Regions from separate parts of the Brevibacterium marinum genome, predicted to be linked through region 1. Evidence: predicted binding sites of a transcription regulator. Region 1 holds the regulator's gene; the other holds the start of a gene.

What was found. The regulator HspR, encoded in region 1, represses chaperone genes until heat shock. The targets are predictions, from matches to a motif close to AAGTTGAGTCNNNNNGACTCAACTT.
Region 2: the regulator HspR is predicted to act here: its motif matches at 2,134-2,158, upstream of clpB (ATP-dependent chaperone ClpB).

The regions. Positions count from the first base shown of each region.
Region 1 covers NZ_JAATJN010000001.1:1,239,447-1,244,299, reverse strand. The annotation lists gene BKA07_RS05400 (HNH endonuclease family protein) at 1-686, shown strand, start outside; gene BKA07_RS05395 (heat shock protein transcriptional repressor HspR) at 831-1,268, opposite strand; gene BKA07_RS05390 (DnaJ C-terminal domain-containing protein) at 1,283-2,308, opposite strand; gene BKA07_RS05385 (nucleotide exchange factor GrpE) at 2,487-3,200, opposite strand; gene dnaK (molecular chaperone DnaK) at 3,200-4,853, opposite strand, start outside.
Region 2 covers NZ_JAATJN010000001.1:1,056,588-1,061,440, reverse strand. The annotation lists gene BKA07_RS04640 (enoyl-CoA hydratase) at 1-336, opposite strand, end outside; gene BKA07_RS04635 (Na+/H+ antiporter) at 482-2,059, shown strand; gene clpB (ATP-dependent chaperone ClpB) at 2,234-4,834, shown strand.

The DNA.
Region 1 (4,853 bases):
TGCCCACCCACGGGCAATGGATCGACACCCAAGGAAAGATGCTGGTCACCGTCCCATTCCTCACTTTGACAGGCGACTCCGAACTTCCCGGCATATTCTCCGATGGGTCCCCCATACCGGCAGAAACCGCTCGTCGAATCGCAGGGAACTGTTCAACCTGGACGAGAATTCTCACGGACAAGGCAACAGGCACGCCGATCGATGCCAAATCTGCCAGCTATTCCATCCCCGCCAATCTGCGTCTGCCTCTGGCAGCGAAATGGCAGTCGTGCACCGCGCCCGGATGCACCCTCCGGGCCGAGAACTCCGAAGTCGATCACCTCATTCCTTTCGATCATGACACCCCTGACCAGGGCGGACTTACAACCTTCATGAATACGCACTACTTGTGCAAACCGCACCACCGGGCAAAGACCGATAAGAAGTATTCGGTGCGAAAGGTCGCGGACGGATCGGTGGAGTATTCGCTCAAACACGGGGTGGTCACGGAAGTGGCCCCGCCCGACAATCCGATCAATGTCGAGCACGCCAAGCTCATCGAACAGATCGGCAGTTCGCCACCAGGCATCCCGGCACCCACTGAGGCGGAACCACCGCGAAGACGGAAGCCCAGTCAACAGCGGACATCTCGACGCGACAATGGAAATGCCGCGGCATGGGACACCGGCGATCCACCACCCTTCTGAGCAGGGTCGAACCGCCGACGAGAACCCCGCTCACGCCCACGTGCATGCGCCCTGCGCACACACGCGCCGAGGCCCAAGACGCCGAAATGCCCGGAGACCGCACGTCTCCGAGCATTTCGGTTAAAAGCTGCCGCCGGTATCTTGCTACCGCCGCCGATATCTGTTGTAGAGGACCATCGCGCCCGGTTCCGGGCGCCCCTGCGGTCGACGTCCACGCGAAATCGAGACGACGTCACCAGCTGTGCCCGCCGCGAAGACCCTGGCTTCGCGTTCCTTCGCCGACATCCGAGCCCTGACTTCGGCCTCGAGCTCCTCATTGCGGCTCTTGAGCGCATCGACCTCGTTCTGCAGGTCGATGATCTTCTTGATGCCGACCAGGTTCACGCCCTCGTCCTGCGAGAGCTCCTGGATCAGTCGGAGCTTGGCGATATCGCGCCCCGAGTAGCGTCGACCTCTGCCGGCGGTGCGCTCGGGGATGACGAGACCGAGACGATCATACTGCCGCAGAGTCTGCGGATGCATGCCTGCCAGGTCCGCCGCTACCGAAATGACATACACCGCTGCACTCGACGATATGTGCATTGTGCTTCACCACCTCAGCTGGCCTTGGCTTTGTCGATCAGGCCGGCTCGCGGGTCCTCGTTCTCGGTAGCGGCCTTGAACGATTCGACTGCTTCCTTGGCTTCTTTCGACAGGTTCTGCGGAACGACGATCTCCGCGGTCACCAGCAGATCGCCGGTGCCCTTCTTCGATTTCACTCCCTTGCCGCGCAGACGCATCGTCCGCCCCGAGGGCGTGCCCGCAGCGATCTTCATCGTCACCGGCATTCCGTCGAGAGTCGGCACCTTGACCTCAGCGCCGAGGGCCGCCTCGTCGAAGCTGATCGGCAGATCCATCCGCAGATTGTCGCCGTCGCGGGCGAACACGGGGTGTGCCTTGACGTTGATCGTGAGGATCACGTCGCCGGCCTCGCCGCCGTTGGGGCTGGACTTGCCCTTGCCCGCCAGCCGTATCTTCTGCCCGTCCTTGACGCCGATCGGCGTGCGCACGGTCAGTGGCTTGCCGCCGGGCATGTTCAGCTTCACAGAAGCGCCGTTGATGGCCTCGGTGAACGACAGGGTGGTACTCGACTTGATGTCGCCGCCCTTGACCGGTGGCGAATAGCCGCCACCAAAGCCGCCTCCGCCGCCGAAGCCGCCTCCGCCGAAACCGTTGAGGAGGTCGGCGAGGTCGGGAGGCACATCGCCCCCGCCTCCGCCGTAACTCGTCCGGGTCCGTGTCCGGCCGCCACCGCCGAACAGGTCGGAGAACACATCGTCGAATCCGCCGCTGGCGCCTCCGCTCGGACCGCCCGCACCAGCACTGAACCTGGCGCCGCCGCCCATGGCGCGGACCTGGTCGTACTGTTCACGGGAATCCTTGTCGGACAGCACCTGGTGCGCCTGGCCGATCTCTTTGAACTTCTCCTCGGCCTTGTCGTCGCCCGGGTTCGCGTCCGGATGATATTTGCGCGCCAGCTTGCGGTACGCCTTCTTGATGTCTGCGTCGGAAGCATCCTTGGAGACGCCGAGGGTCTTGTAGAAGTCCTTCTCGAACCAATCATTCTGAGGACCGGTATTCACCTGGCACCTCCTTCCTTCCGTGTCTTCTTCATCAGTCTATTCAATTGTCTCCTCACAATCCGCAGCTCCGGGATCTCGGTCCCGGATGATCCGGACCGCCGCCGAGGTCGCTCCCGGGTTCACGGCGTCAGCTCAGTGACGCTGTGAACCCGGTGCCGCCTCGGCGAAGGTGTGGTTCTCAGTCCTCCGGCTGCTGCACGCCGACGCGTGCGGCACGGATGACCCGGTCACCGAAGCGGTAGCCAGGCTGCATGACCAGGAAGACGGTCGGAGACTCGACGTCGTCCGACGGCTGCTGCATGAGTGCCTCGTGCAGCTGCGGATCGAACTCGTCGCCGACCTCACCGTACTGTTCGACGCCGAGCTTGTTCAGCGACTCGACCAGCTTGTTCACGTGGGTCTCGAAAGGCCCGGTGACGTCGCCGTTCTCCTGCGCCAAGCGCACTTCGTCGAGCACGGGGATCAGGGCTTCGACGGCCTTGATCGTGCCACCGGTCGCTGCCCGCTCGCGTTCGCGATCGGCCCGCATCCGGTAGGCGGCGTACTCCGCGTTGATGCGCTGGAGGTCGGCCAGGTGCGCTGCGGCCTCGGAACCCGGTGCGGGCTCCGGCGCCTCTTCGCCCTGCGCTGCCTCTGCGTCGTTCAACTCTGCGTCATTCACCGCGGTGTCGTTCAACGTCGAGGCATCGGTCGGGATGTCCACACCGAGGTCACTGGCATCAGCCAGATTCTCATCGGCGCCCTGGGCGTCGCCAGTACCGCCGACCTCCGCCGAGGCCGATTGCTCGTCGGCCTCGGGACGGATCTCACCGGTGTCCGGATCGATGCGGCGCTTGTCACTGAAGGTGAAGCCTGGCTCCTCGGACGACGGATCGTTGCCCTCGGCGGTCATTACTTCTTCTCCTCGTCTTCTTCGTCGACAACCTCAGCGTCGACGACATCGTCGTCGGCACTTGCAGTAGCATCGCCTGCGGCCTCTTCACCGGCGGCGCCCTCGGCGTCCTGCTGGCTGTAGATGGCTTCGCCGATCTTCTGCTGGTTAGCGACGAGCTTGTCGTAGGCCGACTTCACGGCGTCGTCGTCTTCGCCCTTGAGGGCTTCCTTGACGGCTTCGACGTCCGAGTTGATCTCGGTCTTGACCTCTTCGGGCAGCTTGTCCTCGTTGTCGGTGACGAGCTTCTCGGTCTGGTAGGCGAGGTTCTCCGCATTGTTGCGGGTGTCAGCGGCCTCACGGCGCTTCTTGTCCTCTTCTGCGTTCTCCTCGGCATCCTGGACCATGCGTTCGATGTCTTCCTTCGGCAGTGCGGAACCGCCGGTGATCGTCATCGACTGCTCGGTGCCCGTGCCCTTGTCGGTGGCCGACACGTGCACGATGCCGTTCGCGTCGATGTCGAAGGCGACCTCGATCTGCGGCACGCCGCGAGGAGCCGGAGCGATGCCGGTCAGTTCGAAGGTGCCCAGGTTCTTGTTGTCGCGAGTGAATTCGCGCTCTCCCTGGAAGACCTGAATCGACACGGAGGGCTGGTTATCCTCGGCCGTGGTGAAGGTCTCCGAACGCTTGGTCGGAATCGGGGTGTTGCGCTCGATGAGCTTGGTCATCACGCCGCCCTTGGTCTCTAGTCCGAGCGAGAGCGGAGTGACGTCGATGAGCAGAACGTCCTTGCGTTCGCCCACGAGGACACCGGCCTGGACGGCTGCACCGATCGCGACGACCTCATCGGGGTTGACGCCCTTGTTGGGTTCCTTGCCTCCGGTGAGTTCGGTGACGACAGCGGAGACGCCGGGCATACGGGTCGAACCGCCCACGAGCACGACGTGGTCGATATCGGACACGGACACGCCCGCGTCCTTCATGACTGCGTGGAACGGAGCCTTGGTCCGCTCGAGGAGGTCCTTGGTCAGCTCTTCGAACTTCGCGCGAGTCAGGCTCTCATCCAGGTGGATGGGCCCATTCTCGCTCATCGACAGGTACTGCAGCGAGATGTTGGTGCTGGTAGCCGAGGAGAGTTCCTTCTTGGCCTGCTCCGAAGCTTCCTTCAGACGCTGCAGGGCTGTCGCATCCTTGCTCAGGTCGACGCCGTATCCGTTCTTGACCTCGCTGACGAGCCAGTCGACGATGCGCTGATCCCAGTCGTCACCGCCGAGGCGGTTGTCGCCCGAGGTGGCGCGGACCTGGATCGTGGAGAACTCGTCTTCGTCCTTGCCGACTTCCAGCAGGGACACGTCGAAGGTACCGCCACCGAGGTCGAAGACGAGAATGGCCTCGTCTTCCTTGCCACGCTCCAGGCCATAGGCCAGGGCTGCGGCGGTCGGCTCGTTGATGATGCGCGAGACGTTGAGTCCTGCGATCTCACCGGCATCCTTCGTGGCCTGACGCTCGGCATCGTTGAAGTAGGCGGGAACGGTGATCACCGCGTCAGTGACGTCTTCCTGCAGGTATTCCTCAGCGTCGTGCTTGAGCTTCTGCAGGATGCGGGCCGAGACCTCCGGAGCCGTCAGCGTCTTGCCGCCGAGCTCTGTGGACCAGTCGGTGCCCATGTGGCGC
Region 2 (4,853 bases), 180 kb from region 1:
GCAGCCGGCCGCGGTCGCCACGCCCTGGACCTGTGCGATGACCGGCTGCGGGATCGACTGGATGAGCTGCATGAGCCGGGAGCAGACTGCGAACGTCTCCTGCTGCACATCCAGCTCCGCGCCGCTGATCTCCTTGAGGTCGTGGCCGGAGCTGAAGACGTGACCTGCCGTCTTCAGGATCACCGCGCGGACATCGGTACGCCGGCCCACCTCGGCGAAGGTGTCGATGAGGTCATTCATCACCGAACGCGACAGAGCGTTCCGCGTCTCCGGTTCGTTGATCGTCACGGTCGCGACGGCATCGTCGGCGAGGGAGAATACAATTGAGTCGGACATAACAGCATTCTGCCAAAATATCGATGGTTCGGCGCGGAAACCTGACGCAGAGTTCACCGACAATCCTGCCCGGCGCCCCTCGCGCAGACGATGCCTCCGGTATCGATGCGATTGTTATCATGCCGGCGACGACGAGGAGACGACCATGACGACCCTGCTGATGATCATCGGATTCGGTGCCGCAACCAGCGTGGTCGTCGGCCTGGGCCAGAAGCTGCGCCTCCCCTGGCCCGCGCTGATGGTCGTCATCGGCATCGCCGGCGCATTCATTCCCAGCTTCGCCGAGATCACCATCGAACCCGAGCTGATCCTGCCCCTGTTCCTTCCGCCGCTCCTGTTCGCCGCGGCTCAGAAGACCTCCTGGGCGCTGTTCTCCATCCGCTGGCGCACGATACTGGGCATGGCCGTCGCGCTCGTCGGGGTGACGGTGGCGGCCGTGGCCGGAACGGCGATCGTGCTCATTCCCGGGATCACGATCGCCGCCGCGGTGGCGCTGGGCGCCATGCTCGCCCCACCCGACCCCGTGGCCGTCGACGCGGTCGCCGGAACCGTGTCGATACCTCGGCGGATCATGTCGACGCTGCAGAGCGAAGGACTGTTCAACGACGCCGCCTCCCTCGTGATCTTTCAGACCGCGATGGCCGCGGCGATGGCCGGCACCGAGGTGGACTTCGGTCAGCTCGCCCTGTCCTTCCTCCTCTCCGCGGTCGTCGCAATCACGATCGGCCTCGTCGTCTCCTTCGTCGTGTGGTGGGTGATGGAGAAGATCGACCATACGATCGCGCGCTCCTCACTGATGCTGATGCTGCCCTTCGGCGTCTACCTCATCGCTGAGCATTTCCACGCCAGCGGAGTCATCGCCGTCGTCGTCGCCGCCCTCGAGGTGCGCAGACGCGACGTCGAGGGCAATTCCGCCGAACGTGTGACACAGAATTCGACGTGGCAGGTCCTCGAGATGCTCATCACCGGCATCGCCTTCGGCCTCATCGGCCTCGACCTGCGCCAGGTCGTCGAGACGGAGCATGGCCACCTGCTCAGGGCCGTGGGCATCGGGCTGGTCATCGCACTGGTCATCATCGTGGTGCGGTTCGGCTGGCTGCTGCTCGGAACCGTGCTGGAGAACAAGAGCAGGGACGACGACCCGGATGCGGCGCCGCTGAATGTCAGGGACACCGCCCTGATGACCTGGGGCGGGATGCGCGGACTAGCCACGATCGCGTTGGCGCTGTCGATCCCGGCGACCACCGCCACAGGACAACCGTTCCCCGGCCGCTCCTACATCCTCGTCGCGGCCGCCGTCATCCTCCTCGTCACCCTGGTCGGCGCGGGGCTGACGTTCCCCACCGTCGTCAACGTCCTCGGCATCGATGACGAAGCCGAGAAGGAGCGTCGCGACACCGCCGACATCGCCAAGCGGGCCTACAAGGCCGCCCTCGAACAGATCAGGGACGACGAGAGCCTGCCCGATGAGGTCGCCGAACCGCTGCGGGCCCGGTTCAAGGTCCTCTACTCGCAGCTGCTGGGCACCTCGGACGACCAGGCCAGTTCGGAGCAGGCGACGACGCTGAGGGAGAACCGCGCGGTCATGGCGCAGGTGCAGACGAAGGCTCTCCAGTCCGCCCGCGCCGAGGTGCTCAGAGCCCGACGCGAGCGCGGCACCGACCCGGAGATCGCCGACAGAGTGCTGCGTCGCTTCGACCTCCAATCCGTGCTGTTGAAGTGAGTCGCTCGCCGACGTCCAGCTGCTCACTGACGTGACCCGCTCGCCGAGATGACGTGGATCCTCCGGACTTTCCAAGGTTGAGTGGAATAGACTCAACTTTGAGGATGTTGAACTCGTCAAGAGCAATTCCTGTTCTTGGAACAGGTGCGAAGCACACTTGTGAAGGAGATGCGCATGGACGCACAGATGACAACCAAATCACGCGAGACGCTGCAGTCCGCGATCAACGATGTCGTGGCCCGGAAGAACAACCAGGTCGAGCCCGCACACCTCGTCGCGGCACTGCTCGACCAGCCGGATTCGCTCGCATCGAACCTGGTGACCAAGGTCGGCGCCGACCCTCGCACCGTGTTGAACTCGGTGCGGACGACCATCGACGCCTTCCCCACCGTCAGCGGAGCGACCGTATCCCAGCCGGGACTGTCCCGGGCCGGTCTCGAGATGATGAATCTTGCGCAGGAGGAGATGACGAGCCTCGGCGATCAGTTCGTCTCGACGGAGCACTTGCTGCTCGCGGCCGCGGCCGGGCAGGACGGAGCGGGCGAAGCCCTGCGCCACAACGGCGCCGGTCGTGATGCGCTGCTGGCGGCATTGCCCGAATTGCGCGGAGGCAAGAAGGTCACTTCGGAGAACCCCGAGGACACGATGCAGTCGCTGGAGAAGTACGGCCTCGACCTCACCGCCACCGCCCGTGAGGCCGAACTCGATCCCGTCATCGGCCGCGACAAGGAGATCCGACGGGTCATTCAGGTCCTCTCTCGGAGGACGAAGAACAACCCCGTCCTCATCGGCGATCCCGGCGTCGGCAAGACCGCAGTCGTCGAAGGTCTGGCCCAGCGGATCGTGGCCGGAGACGTGCCCGAATCCCTGCGCGACAAGACCCTGATCAGCCTCGACCTGTCCGCGATGGTCGCCGGCGCGAAGTACCGGGGCGAATTCGAGGAGCGGTTCAAGGCCGTTCTCGAAGAGATCAAGAACGCCGACGGTCAGATCATCACGTTCATCGATGAGCTGCACACCGTCGTCGGCGCCGGTGCCACCGGGGACTCGGCGATGGATGCGGGCAACATGCTCAAACCGATGCTCGCCCGCGGTGAACTCCGCCTCGTCGGTGCCACCACACTCGACGAGTACCGCGAGAACATCGAGAAGGATCCCGCGCTCGAACGCCGGTTCCAGCAGGTCTACGTCGGTGAGCCCAGTGTCGAGGACACGGTTGCGATCCTCCGCGGACTCAAGGAACGCTACGAGGCCCACCACAAGGTCTCGATCAACGACGGTGCCCTCATCGCCGCCGCCACCATGTCCAACCAATACATCACCGGCCGCCAGCTGCCGGACAAGGCCATCGACCTCGTCGACGAGGCCGCGTCCCGCCTGCGCATGGAGATCGACTCGGCTCCCGTCGAGATCGACGAGCTCCGTCGCGCCGTGGATCGACTGAAGATGGAGGACATGGCGCTGTCCAGGGAAACGGACACGGCCTCGATCGAGCGCCTCGGCGCCCTGCGTGCCGATCTCGCCGACCGGGAGGAGGAGCTGCACGGACTCGAGGCCACCTGGGAATCCCAGCGGGCCGGACTCAACCGGGTCGGCGAGCTCAAGACGAAGCTCGACGAGCTGCGGTCCCAGGCGGACAGGGCTCAGCGCGACACGGACCTTGAGACGGCGTCCCGTCTGCTCTACGGGGAGATCCCTGCCGTGCAGAAGGAGATCGACCTCGCCGAGGCGGAGGAGGCGAGTGCCGAAACCGAAACCGATCCGATGGTCAGCGACCGGGTCTCGAGCAACGACATCGCCGAGGTGGTCTCGTCCTGGACCGGCATCCCGGCAGGTCGTCTGCTCCAAGGTGAGGTCGAGAAGCTGCTGGGCGCCGAGGGTGTCCTCGGCGAGCGTCTCATCGGTCAGAAGAACGCGGTGGGTGCGGTCTCGGATGCGATCCGACGCTCACGCGCCGGCATCGCCGATCCGGATCGGCCGACGGGTTCGTTCCTGTTCCTCGGTCCCACGGGTGTGGGCAAGACGGAACTGGCGAAGTCCCTCGCGGACTTCCTCTTCGACGACGAGAAGGCCCTGATCCGCATCGACATGAGCGAGTACGGGGAGAAGCACACCGTGTCCCGGCTCGTGGGTGCCCCTCCGGGCTATGTCGGCTATGACGAGGGCGGTCAGCTCACCGAGGCGGTGCGCCGTCGACCGTACTCCGTCGTCCTCCTCGACGAGGTGGAGAAGGCACACCCGAGTGTCTTCGACATCCTGCTCCAGGTCCTCGACGACGGTCGCCTCACCGACGGTCAGGGTCGCACGGTCGACTTCCGGAACACGATCCTCATCCTCACCTCGAACCTGGGTTCGCAGTTCCTCGTCGACAAGTCGCTGAGCGTCCAGGAGCAGAAGGATGCGGTGCTCGGCGTCGTGAATTCGACGTTCAAGCCGGAGTTCCTCAACCGCCTCGACGACATCGTGCTCTTCGACGCCCTGAGCACCGCTGAACTGTCCTCCATCGTCGACCTGCAGATCCAGCGCCTGGCAGCACGCCTCAGCGATCGTCGGATCACGCTCGAGGTCACCGATGCCGCCGAGGACTGGCTCGCACTCGAAGGCTACGATCCGGCATTCGGCGCCAGACCGCTGCGCAGGCTCGTCCAGCGTGAGATCGGCGACAAGCTGGCCCGTGCACTGTTGGCCGGCGACGTGGCCGACGGCGAGGACGTCGTCATCGGCCTGCCCGAGGACCCGGAAGCCAGCGGCCTGGAGCTGCGCCCGAAGCGGTGAGGGGCGTCGGCTGAGGGGT